DNA from 2 places in the Bacillus sp. KNSH39 genome. Region 2 is predicted to be linked to the other one. Evidence: riboswitches for the same ligand, from Rfam matches in the RefSeq annotation. Region 2 holds a riboswitch; the other holds the start of a gene.
The links. A riboswitch is a leader RNA that binds a small molecule or an ion and turns the genes downstream of it on or off. The one in region 2 is predicted to bind S-adenosylmethionine.
Positions count from the first base shown of each region.

Region 1: another riboswitch for S-adenosylmethionine. It lies ahead of ACUL40_RS17260 (methionine ABC transporter ATP-binding protein); the one in region 2 lies ahead of ACUL40_RS05235 (ECF-type riboflavin transporter substrate-binding protein).

Region 1 covers NZ_JBQXYO010000001.1:3,354,015-3,360,264, reverse strand. Annotated here, with positions in the region: gene ACUL40_RS17295 (phosphatase PAP2 family protein) at 1-540, opposite strand, end outside; gene ACUL40_RS17290 (hypothetical protein) at 684-1,211, shown strand; gene ACUL40_RS17285 (arsenate reductase family protein) at 1,622-1,987, shown strand; gene gcvH (glycine cleavage system protein GcvH) at 2,029-2,412, shown strand; gene ACUL40_RS17275 (toprim domain-containing protein) at 2,669-3,013, shown strand; gene ACUL40_RS17270 (thioredoxin family protein) at 3,017-3,325, shown strand; gene ACUL40_RS17265 (hypothetical protein) at 3,478-3,822, shown strand; SAM riboswitch class I at 3,948-4,055, shown strand; gene ACUL40_RS17260 (methionine ABC transporter ATP-binding protein) at 4,234-5,259, shown strand; gene ACUL40_RS17255 (methionine ABC transporter permease) at 5,252-5,917, shown strand; gene metQ (methionine ABC transporter substrate-binding lipoprotein MetQ) at 5,941-6,250, shown strand, end outside.
Region 2 covers NZ_JBQXYO010000001.1:1,052,606-1,058,855, reverse strand. Annotated here, with positions in the region: gene ACUL40_RS05255 (LytS/YhcK type 5TM receptor domain-containing protein) at 1-1,242, shown strand, start outside; gene ACUL40_RS05250 (YjcZ family sporulation protein) at 1,335-1,442, opposite strand; gene ACUL40_RS05245 (energy-coupling factor transporter transmembrane component T family protein) at 1,579-2,379, opposite strand; gene ACUL40_RS05240 (ABC transporter ATP-binding protein) at 2,372-4,072, opposite strand; gene ACUL40_RS05235 (ECF-type riboflavin transporter substrate-binding protein) at 4,083-4,631, opposite strand; SAM riboswitch class I at 4,772-4,887, opposite strand; gene ACUL40_RS05230 (aspartate/glutamate racemase family protein) at 5,041-5,721, shown strand; gene ACUL40_RS05225 (macrolide family glycosyltransferase) at 5,812-6,250, opposite strand, start outside.

The sequences.
Region 1 (6,250 bases), 2.3 Mb from region 2:
TACAAAGGCATGCTGCTTCGTAAATAGCGTTGATAAAATAATAAGTGTACCGAAGAAAGTAAGGATGTAATATTCAAAAACATGCTGTTCTCTACGCTTAAAGGCAGCTAACATAATTACAAATGTAGTAAGAACGTGAATGCTAGGGAAACAGTTTACTGGCTGGTCGATACTATAAATATAGCGAACTAGTTCAGAAAATACATCTGTTCCAACGACAGTCGGACGTGGTACAGTTGTTTGCCAAAAATAATAAATAGAAAAACAAGCAAGCTTTCCAAAAATAACACTACTTAAAGTAACATAATATTGCTTTCGGTCAGCAAAACAGTAATAAATAAGTGCGCCGTATAAGTATGGAAACCAAAGTAAATAAGGAATAATAAATGCTTTTACAAATGGAATCCAATCATCTACTACAGTTGTAACGTCTACTGCGTGAACAGTCGATTTATTTAATACGTCGTAAAGGGGACTTACGAGTACGAGTAGAAGTATATAACTTAACGGAAGAAAAGATGAAAGTTTAAATTTCTTCATGTTGATCTCCTATGTTTAGTAATGTAAGTAAATTCAATTGATTATAATATAGAAACGTGAATTGGGCTATCGATTTTACTTACATTTTCTTGAATTAACCTTACGTTTTTGTCACTTGACTAAAAAGAAGGGGAGGGTGCTAAATGAAGCGTTTATCGTATTTCTTATTTTTTATATTGATATGCCTAGTCGGTGCTGGGTGTGCAAAGGATAAAGAAGGAGAGAAATTAGAATATAACGGAAGAGCACTCGTAATTGGAGTTGTTGGAGAAAAACCGAAAGATACGTTTAGGAATATAAAGTTTGAGGAAATGAAGTTAGAGGAACTGGAAAAGAAATCTAAGGAAGTAGATGGTTTTCTAATAATGAAAGATCACTTTCAAGAAGCCTCAACAGAGCAATATAAAAATGTATTTTCATCACTAAAGAAACCAGTGTTTTTTATCGGTTTACAAGATAAATCATATTCGATTTTTATTACAAAAGGGATAGAGTATAACAGTGCCCGAAATGATGTAAATGCTATGTATACGCAAGGGTTTGCGAATATCGGAAGTGGTGAAGGACAACAATGGGCAGTTGGTTTATCGAATGGTGGAAATACAGAAGAAAGTATTCATAATATGTATATCGTCGTATTTCAAACAATTGCAGATTATTTAAATAGATAATGAAGGAGCCTGCAAAAGAGGCTTCTTATTTTTTTAATCAAACGTTTGTTTAAGCTGTATGTTCGGTAGGAAGAAACCGATGTAACTCAAGGGTTAACAAAGAAAAATAGAGAATTAATCAAACGTTTGTTTAAGCTGTATGTTCGGTAGAAAGAAACTCCTGTAGTTCAAAGGTTAAGAAAGAAAATGGAGAATTAATCAAACGCTTGTTTAAGATATATGTTTGGTGCAGAATCTAAAAAATTTATATATTTATTTTTTTCTTAACAAATGGCGGAAAAATAAGAAAAATCCGCAGGATTATTAAAAATTATCACGAAATAAGTAAAAGTTTAGCGAATAATGGTTTGAAATAATAAAACGTTTTCTATATGATAAAGGTAAAGGTTAGTAAAAAAGTAGGTGAATTTATGACAGTAACATTTTATTCATATCCAAAGTGTGGCACATGTCAAAAGGCAAAGAAATGGTTTGAGGCAAACGATGTAGCATATGAGATGATTCATATTGTTGAAAATCCACCATCAAAAGAAGATTTACGTAATTTACATGAAAAAAGTGAATTACCATTAAAAAAATTCTTTAATACAAGTGGAATGCGTTACCGTGAACTTGGTCTAAAAGATAAGTTGAAAGATGCAAGCGAAGACGAAATGTATGAGCTTTTAGCATCTGATGGCATGTTGATTAAACGTCCAATTGTAACAGATGGAACGAATGTAACACTTGGTTTTAACGAAGAGCAGTTTGAAAGTGTGTGGAAAAAGTACCAATAAGGTATTTTTACATAATTAATACATTCACTGGAGGTACAGTCATGAGCATTCCAAATAATTTACGTTACTCTGAAGAACACGAATGGGTAAAAACTGAAGGTAATGAAGTTGTTATCGGTATCACTCACTTTGCACAAGGTGAGCTAGGCGATATCGTATTCGTTGAACTTCCTGAAGTAGGTGCAACAATCGAAGCTAACGAGCCATTCGGAAGCGTAGAATCTGTTAAAACAGTTTCTGAGTTATACGCACCTGTAAGCGGTAAAGTTGTAGCAGTAAACGAAGAATTAAGTGACCAACCAGAACTTGTTAACGAATCTCCATACGAGGGTGCATGGATGGTTAAAGTTGAACTTTCTGATGCAAGCCAAGTTGAGAAGTTATTAACTGCAGAAAAATATGCAGAAATGACAAACCAAGACTAATTATAGTCGACTAAAGGACAGCCTTTGTGCTGTCCTTTTTTATTTTTTGTGAAATAATGAAATTCAAGTTATATGTAAATAAATAAGCTATTATGAGAAAAACTGTTTTTTGGTAAGGTTTCATAAGTCTTCACAATCTAAACGAGCCGCTTGCGCTTTTCTTTTGCAAAAATAAACAGGAAACAACATGAAAATAACGAATATACTATATACTAAGTTCAAGGTTGTATAGTATATGGTGATCGGGTGATGACATATGATTTATGTAGAAAAAGTCATTATTGTAGAGGGTACATCAGATAGAAGAAAGATTGAATCTATTATTCGTGAACCGGTGGAAATTGTTTGTACAAATGGTACAATTGGTTTGTCGAAAATGGATGAGCTCGTTGATCAATTTTTTGATAAGGAAGTGTATGTGCTAGTGGATGCTGATGATGCTGGAGAAAAGTTAAGGAAACAATTTCGAAAAGAATTCCCGCAAGCCGAGCATATCTATATTGATCGCTCGTACCGAGAAGTGGCAACTGCGCCATCTACACACTTAGCAAATGTATTATGGGGAGCCGACATTGACGTTTATACAGAATATTTACGGTAAGGAATGATAGAAGTGATTGATTGGACAGGAGCCGAAGCTACAGCCCTAATAGAGAACGAAGAAAAAACAGTATTATATGTATATACTCCAATGTGTGGAACATGCCAATTAGCAAAAAAGATGTTAACAGTGGTTGAGATGACAATTGAAGATTTGAAAATTGGGATGTTAGATTTAAATTATGCTCCGCATTTAGCAAAAGAGTATGGGATTGAAAGTGTACCTTGTTTACTTGTTTTTGAAAATGGGACACTGATGAAGAAGATATACGCATTTCATTCGGTTGAATATTTATATACGGAATTAAAGTAGGCGGCAAAAATTTTGCCGCCTCGACATATTTCTTGGGAAATATGTCGAGATGCAGGATGGATACAGTATTTGTCGAGCGAAAATAACAGGATTGCTCTTTAGTGAGAGGGAATGATATGTAATAGAAAGTGATATGAAGGATGTGATTTAGGGTGAGATTATATTCTTTGCTTCAATCATTTGTAAATTACGCTAATGGTCAATATCATTTAGAACCGCTTTTAAGACAAGAAGAAAAAACTGTTAATTTTCGCTTTGGAGATGAAAGTTGTTCGTTACAAATTTCAAGAGATTATATAGAGTTGGTACATGAGGAAAGAGGAACGGAACAAATCATTTGCTTAGATGAAAAGGATATAGAACAATTGGTGAATGGAAATGTACGATTGCAAATGCTAATGAATGATGGACGTGTACAATATTCGGGAACGTACCGAACGATGTTATTAGTGGAATCGATGTTTCATATATGTAAACCGATGTCAGTAGGTGCTTAAAATTCTGAAGTTTCATTTTTTGCGAAAATTTCTGTTGACATGGTGAGTGTATATTGATACAATTCAAGTCATAAAATATAGACAATTTCATAAATTTCAAATCAGACGAAAATTGAATCTGATTTCTCTTATCAAGAGAGGTGGAGGGACTGTGCCCTGTGAAGCCCGGCAACCGTCAACTTATGTTGAAATGGTGCCAATTCCTGCAAAGCAAATGCTTTGAGAGATGAGAGAGAGGGATAATGTTGTTATATACGCATAAAAACCTTTCTGCTTCTCTAAAGCAGAAAGGTTTTTTTATTGTTTGAATGTGGAGGACATTCAAATAATAAAAGTAATGATAACAGTGGACTACACGCATTAAAAATAAAAAATTGCGGAGTCGACCTAAACAAAAAAGGGGTGAACATCATGATTCTATTAGAGAATGTAAGGAAAATATATAAGGCGAAAAGCGGTGATGTCACTGCTGTAGATAACGCCAATTTAAAAATAGATAAAGGTGAAATATTTGGTGTTATCGGATATAGTGGCGCTGGAAAAAGTTCTTTAATTAGATTGTTCAATCAGTTGGAGAAACCAACTTCTGGCCAAATTACAATTGCAAATCGTGTCATTTCAGCAATTACAGGAAGCGAACTTCGTAAGGCAAGGCAAGAAATTGGAATGATTTTTCAGCACTTCAACTTACTTTGGTCACGAACAGTACGTGAAAATATAGAGTTTCCACTTGAAATTGCAGGTGTTGATAAAGCGAAGAGAAGAAAACGTGTTGATGAATTAATTCATCTTGTTGGATTAGAAGGAAGAGGAGACGCGTACCCATCTCAGCTGAGCGGGGGACAAAAGCAACGCGTTGGGATTGCAAGAGCATTAGCTAACAATCCACAAGTGCTTTTATGTGACGAAGCAACGTCAGCTCTTGATCCGGAAACGACAGATCAAATTTTGGATTTACTATTAGACATTAATAAGCGCCTTGGTTTAACAATTGTACTCATTACACATGAGATGCACGTAATTCGAAAGATTTGTAATCGTGTTGCGGTAATGGAGAAAGGAAAGATTGTAGAAACAGGTCCAGTACTTGATGTATTCCGTAATCCGAAGCAAGATATTACGAAACGATTTGTACAGCAGTTAACGGATTCTGAAGATACAAATGAAACGATTGAAAGTTTAATTGAAAAATATCCAGATGGAAAAGTAATTCGTTTGCAGTTTATCGGTGAGGCTGTAGAAAGACCAGTGCTTCAACGATTGATGCAACGCAGTGATATAGAAGTTAGCATTTTGCAAGGAAATATCGCACAAACGAATAACGGTTCTTACGGTAGTTTAGTCGTTCATTTAAATGGTGAGGAAACAGCGATCCAGCAAGCAATAGAAGGAATTCATCAAGATCAAGTAGAGCTGGAGGTGATTGCACATGGATAAGTTACTTGCAAATGTTGATTGGAATCAAATGTTAGAAGCAACTGGTGAAACGTTATATATGACGGCAATCGCAGCTCTTGCGACATTTGTTTTAGGACTCATTTTAGGATTGTTACTCTTCATGACAGCAAAAGATAATTTATGGGAAAACAAATCAATTAATACGGTGATTGGAGCATTCGTAAATATATTCCGTTCTATACCATTCATCATTTTAATTATTTTATTAATCCCATTCACAAAGATTCTTCTTGGAACAATTCTTGGAGCAAGTGCAGCTTTGCCGGCTTTAATTATTGGAGCAGCACCATTCTACGCGAGAATGGTTGAAATCGCACTTCGCGAAATTGATAAAGGTGTAATTGAAGCTTCAAAAGCAATGGGAGCAAAAACAAGCACAATTATTTTGAAAGTGTTAATTCCAGAATCGTTACCAGCATTAGTATCTGGTATTACGGTTACGACAATTGCTTTAGTAGGCTATACAGCAATGGCAGGAGTTGTTGGTGCTGGTGGCCTTGGAACACTTGCTTACTTAGAAGGATTCCAAAGAGGGAATAACGATGTAACAATCGTTGCGACAATTTGTGTATTACTAGTTGTATTTTTAATTCAGTGGATTGGTGATAGTTTAACGACTCGAATAGATAAACGATAATAAAAAACGGGAGGATGCTTCAAATGAAAAAATTGTTACTTACGGCACTTATTTCAACTTCAATTTTTGGGTTAGCTGCTTGTGGCGGGAAAGATAAAGATGAAAAGAAACTTGTTGTGGGTGCTTCTAATGTACCGCACGCTGTTATTTTAGAAAAGGCAAAACCGTTACTTGAGAAAAAAGGAATTGAGTTAGAAATTAAAAAATTCCAAGACTACGTATTACCAAATAAATCTTTAGCGGATAAGGATTTAGATGCAAACTACTTCCAGCACATTCCGTATTTAGAAAAAGAAATTAAAGATAAAAAATATGACTTTGAAGTAGCAGGAA
Region 2 (6,250 bases):
GTGTTAAATAATCTTCTATACATTTTATGTAGTATATTTGTTTTTTATTTCATATATGATAGCCGGCACTATTTAAAGAAATATAAAATACTACTGATTACCCTTTGTTCTAGTATTCCGCTTATTTTATGTATGCGATACCCTATCTATATGGATGAAAGTTGTATTCATGATTTAAGACAAATTCCGGTCATAATAGCTACGCTTTATGGTGGATTCCCTGTCGGTATCATATTGTTTACAATTTTATTAATTACAAGATTTATATTTTATGGATTTAATATGCTAACAGTCGTTGTTTACGGAATAATGTTCATCGTTACAGCACTCGCATCTTCAAAATTTAATACATATAATAGAAAACTTAAAGTAGCTTTTTCCATGTTTTTAACCTTTTTCCTAGCAATATTTACAACTTTAATTGTATTAACTTTATCAGATTTTGAAGTGAATAATTTGTATATTATTTATTTCATGGTATTACCGACTACTTTAATGTTATTTATTGTTTATATAAATGAAGTTATAAAGGATGCTGTATTAATGCGCTCTAAATTAATTAAAATGGAAAAAATGGAGATTGTTAGCCAACTCGCTGCAAGTATATCGCACGAAGTAAGGAATCCCTTAACGGTTGTAAAAGGATTTACACAGCTTTTGAAAACACAAAATTTAACTCCTGAATCAAGAGACGAATATATTAAACATATACTTGAAGAGTTAAATCGTGCCCAAGAAATTATCGATGATTACTTAACGTTTGCCAAACCTGCTCCAGAAAAATTAGATCAAATTTCAGTAAAACAAGAGTTAAATCGAGTTATTAATATGATATTGCCATTGTGTAATATGAATACGATACATATTACACAGGATTTTTCTGAGGCAACCATTGTTGGTAATAAACAGCACTTTCAACAATGTTTTTTAAACTTAATAAAAAACAGTATTGAAGCAATGCCTAATGGTGGCACCTTAAATATTTCCTCATCTATCAATAATAGTAAAGTTGAAATACGAATTGAAGATAGCGGAGTTGGAATGTCACAGGAGCAAATACATCGATTCGGTGAACCGTATTTTAGTACAAAAACAAAAGGAACTGGTTTAGGTACAATGGTTGCTGTTAAGATTATTGAGACGATGCATGGAAGTTTAAAAATCCGAAGTATCGTTAGTAAAGGAACGACTTTAACGATTACGTTCCCGAAATATAGTGAGAATACGCATTTAAACAAATAAAAAAGGAGCATAGTTGCTCCTTTTTTATTTGTTTCGATACATAAGTATCTTCAATGTTTTTTTAGTTTACATTTGTGAAGACTAATTAAAAATTAGTATCCTCCGCCCCAGCAGCTGCATCCTACAATTATTAATAGAATGAATAACACAACTAGTAAAGCGAAACCTCCACCAAAACCACAAGAACCACCGTAACTCATATTTTCTCCTCCTTTTGGTTTGAAAACTAATAGGTAGTTGATCATTTTAACTGGTTCGTATTATACATTATGTATATATCCCTTTTTTGAGCATGTCTACATAAAAATAAGTAAAAGCACTCGTTTAAAGAGTGCTTTAAAATGGATACCAAAAGTTTTGAAATACGTTTAATTTTAAATATACCGCAACAATAAATATGAAAATACCGGCAAATAAAGCGATGAAATCTTCACGTTTCGCCTTACTTGTATAAAACCATGTACGTTTATCCTTCTTTCCAAATCCTCTTAAATCCATTGCATTTGAAACCGTATCTATTCTTTCTAGAGAATGAATGATTAGTGGCCAGAAAATTAAAACACGGTTCTTCATACGAACCCATAAACTTGCTTCTCCTTTTTCAAAAGCCACTCCTCTCGCTTCTTGCGCGTGTTTAATAATTTTATACTCAGACTGGATGTCAGGAATATAACGTAGTGCAATATTTATTGCATATGTAATCTTATAATGAATACCAAGTTTACTTAAGCTACTTACAAATTCGCTTGGATCTGTCGTGTAAATAAAAAGAAGTGTAAATGGTAATAACGTAAAATACTTTAATGAAAGTGTAGCTGCATAAAATAATGTTTCATATGTAATCGTTGCATATCCAACATGTAAAAACGCGGTATATGATTCAGTTAATTCAGATCCATGAGTTGGTGTAATAAATAAAATCATGACAGAGTTTAATAAACTAAATGTAAATATGACACTAAAAACAATTAAAATTTTACGAAATGGAATTTTAGCAATGCTGAGTCCGATACACCCAATAATAAATAATATTAGCAACACCCGAAAATCAAAAAACAAAAAAGTAAGCGTCATACAAAAAATAAATAAAAACAATTTCACTACCCCATCCATACGATGAAAATATGTACTATGCACCTTCCTCCCTCCTATTACTGTCTAAATAAAGCTCCATAAATTTTTCTGGACATGCAATCCCACTAAATTTAATAAGCTTGGTTAAAGAACTCTCTCTTAAGTTGGCTCTTTGTAACGTTTCTTGATTGCCTAATACATCAAACACTGTATTATCCGCAATAATTTTCCCTTCATGTAGAACTACTGCACGGTCTGTATATTCTAGCGCGAGATTCATATCGTGAGTGATAACAACAAATGAAATTCCCTTTTTAGCTAGGTTTTTAATAAACGACATAAATTGTTTATAATGATAATAATCTTGTCCCGCTGTCGGTTCATCTAATATGATAAGCTTAGGATTTGTTGTTAATACAGATGCGATTGTTAGTCTCTTTTTTTGCCCATAGCTTAGTGCTTGAATTGGCCAATTACGAAATGGATATAAGCCACAAATTTTTAAAATCCCTTCTACTTTATTCTTAATTTCTTCCTTAGAAAAATTATGTAATGTTAATGTAAATGAAACTTCTTCAAAAACAGTAGGCTGTGTAATCATATGATTTGGATTTTGCATCACGTAAGATATGATTTCCCCACGTTTACGAATAGACCAAGAACTAATATCTTCACCTTTTAACGCAATTTTCCCATTTTTCATTTTGTTTATACCTATAAGACTATGAGCTAATGTTGATTTCCCTGCTCCATTATGTCCTAACAGTGCCACAATTTCTCCTTCATATATTAAAAGGTTTACATTTTCTAATACTTTTTGTTTATTAGGGTATGAAAATGATAAATTCTCCACTTTAAGTAATTCCTTGTTTTTAGCATTCCTTTCTAATATGACTTGTTTCTCCATCCACTCTTTTATAACGTTGCTTACCTTTTCTTTTTGAAGGTTTTCCATTGGATATATTACGTCATTATTACGATCAAAATGTAATCTCTTTAATGCTTCGATGTAAATAGGCTCTCTTAAGCCAATACGTGGTAATATATTTGACGCTAAGATTTCTTTTGGTGTTCCCATCGCAATGACTTTACCTTCATCAATTAATATAACTTTGTCTAAATCCAGTTTTAAAATTTCTTCTATCCTATGTTCGATAATAACAATCGTTTTATTATACTGCTCATGTATATCTTTCATAAGTTCTATCGTATGTATGGCGCTTAGTGGATCTAAGTTCGCTAATGGTTCATCGAACAATAATATATCCGCATTTGTTGTTAATAAACCAGCAAGAGAAACTGTTTGCTTTTGACCTCCTGATAATTCATGTGGACTTTGTTTATGAAACGTATGCATCTTCACCTTTCTTAATGAGTCCGAAACAATCTTTTTCATGTTATCTTGCTTTACACATTCATTTTCTAAATAAAAAGCTACATCTTCTTCTACTGTCAGACCAATAAATTGAGCATCTTGATCTTGTAAAATTGTTCCTACCTGTTTACTTTGTTCAAAAATACTTCCTTCCCTTGGGTCTTTACCGGCAATTAAAACGTTACCTGTGCTATTCCCTTCGTAAGAAAATGGGATTAGCCCATTTATACAATGAGCTAATGTCGACTTTCCTGAACCACTTCGTCCAGCAATTAGCACTTTTTCCCCAGGGTATATATGAAAGGTAATATCACTTAAAGTAGGCTGCGCAGCATGCCCATATTGAAAGGTGAATTGTTCAAACGAAATAATTGGTTGCATGTTAACATCCCTACTTTTCAATTTTTAAATGTGTATGTTTCTTATTGGATTTCGCCAAACCAATTGTAAGTGGCAATCCAAGTACTAAGAAAACGATGACATCGGAAATTGTTGCTCCTAATACTTGTATAACAATTTTGTCAAATGGTTCTCCCATCACAATAATATCGAATGCCCCAGCAAATATAATAGCAATGACAATACCAACTAGCCCAGTAATTGCTAAATAAGAAATATCCCCCTTGTTAAACGACCCGTTTTTCACACTAAAACCAACTCTTTTTTGAATAAGCCCCATTGAAAAACCAATAATTCCTGAACTAATAACCCATCCCCACCAAATACCCCATCCAGCAATCGTATCTGTTACGGTATGACCGATAAGTCCGATTAACAGTCCTGCCACTGGACCAAATAATGCTCCAAAAACAGTTAATATAGCTAATGCTGGTTTAATAAATGTATTCGGTGCAATAGAAAATCCCCAAAGTCCTAATATCCCGTATAATGCTGCTCCAATACCGATTGCTACTACTAACTTTGTTGATAATTTATTCATGACAATTCCCCTCTCATATTAGTCAACTTTTATTACTCTATATTTAATTTAAAAATGAATTATGCATCGACACTCCCTTTCTATACAACAAAAAAATGACCTCTTACATAAGAGGTCACTTTCTTTCACTTTCAAGAATCCTCTTATCTTTCAAAAAACACATCGTGTCCTCTGCGGAATTAGCACCTTCCTATAAAATTGCATAGGGGTTGCTGAGGTTTCTTAGGGCCGTTCCCTCCACCTCTCTGGATAAGTATTAATTTGTAATTCGTATTATGGCACTAAAGAATGTAAATTTCAACACTTTTCTTACTATTTTTATTTTTTATTAAATAGCGCATTTAAATCATTGTATTCTTATCGGAATTATGAAATAATGAGTTCAAAATCGTTTCGGGAGGAATGCATTATGAAAGTTATTGGTTTGATTGGAGGATTAAGTTGGGAATCTACATCATTATACTATAAACATATTAATACACTTACACTCTCTCAATACGATCAAAATGCGAAGCTAATTTTATATAGTATGGACTTTGGTGAAGTAACTACTTTATTACAAAACCATCAATATGAAGAAGTGAAAAATGAACTAGTTACAGTTGCAAAGAAAGTTGAAAAATCTGGGGCTGAATGTTTATTAATGTGTTCAAATACTGTACATCTATTTGCCGAGGAGGTAGAACAAGCAATATCTATCCCGCTTCTTCACATTGGTGATGTAAGTGCTAAAGAAATGGTAGAACAGAATATAAAACGTATCGGACTATTAGGAACAAAACAAACGATGGAGCAAGATTTCTATAAATCACGATTAGCGAAATATAACATTGAGACAATTATCCCAAATGACGAGGAAAGAACTTTTATCCACCATGTCATATTAGATGAATTAAGTAGAGGGATCATTTCAGAAACATCTAAAAAAAGGTTATTACAAATTACAAAATCATTAATTCAAAACGGCGCTGAAGGTATATTATTAGGCTGCACTGAAATACCTTTACTCATCTCCCAAAATGATCTTACTGTTCCCGTTTTTGATACTGCTTTTTTACATGCAAATACTGCTGTACAATTTGCTGGATAAGAATACACAAGCATAAAGGTGAGAACCTCTATGCTTGTATACAGTTACGACTAATTATCCCGCTATTTGCAGGCAGTAAAGCCCCACCAATTAAAGTTTTACTTTATTTAAAAGAGATTCAATAACTGCAATGGCTTCTTTTGAACCACCACATTCTAAAAAGCTATCATTAAGTTTTCTTATACCATGTTTATACTTTTCATTTGAAAGTACATCTGTTACGGCCTCTTTTAAAGTGTGTACATTAACATGTTCTTTCAATAGTCTATGTGCCGCTTCAAGCTCAGTTAATCTTTGCGCTATCATTGGCTGATCTTTATCATGCGGTATTATTACAAATGGGACATTATAATGAATGGCATCGTGTACACTATTCATACCGCCATGTGTAATAAAAACATCTGCTTCATTTAATATTTCTGATTGAGGTACGTATGGAGCAATTATAAAATTATCTGGTGCTTCCTTAATTTTAGAAATATCATTTCTATCACCAATTGCCATTACAACTATCCCATCAAAATCTGAA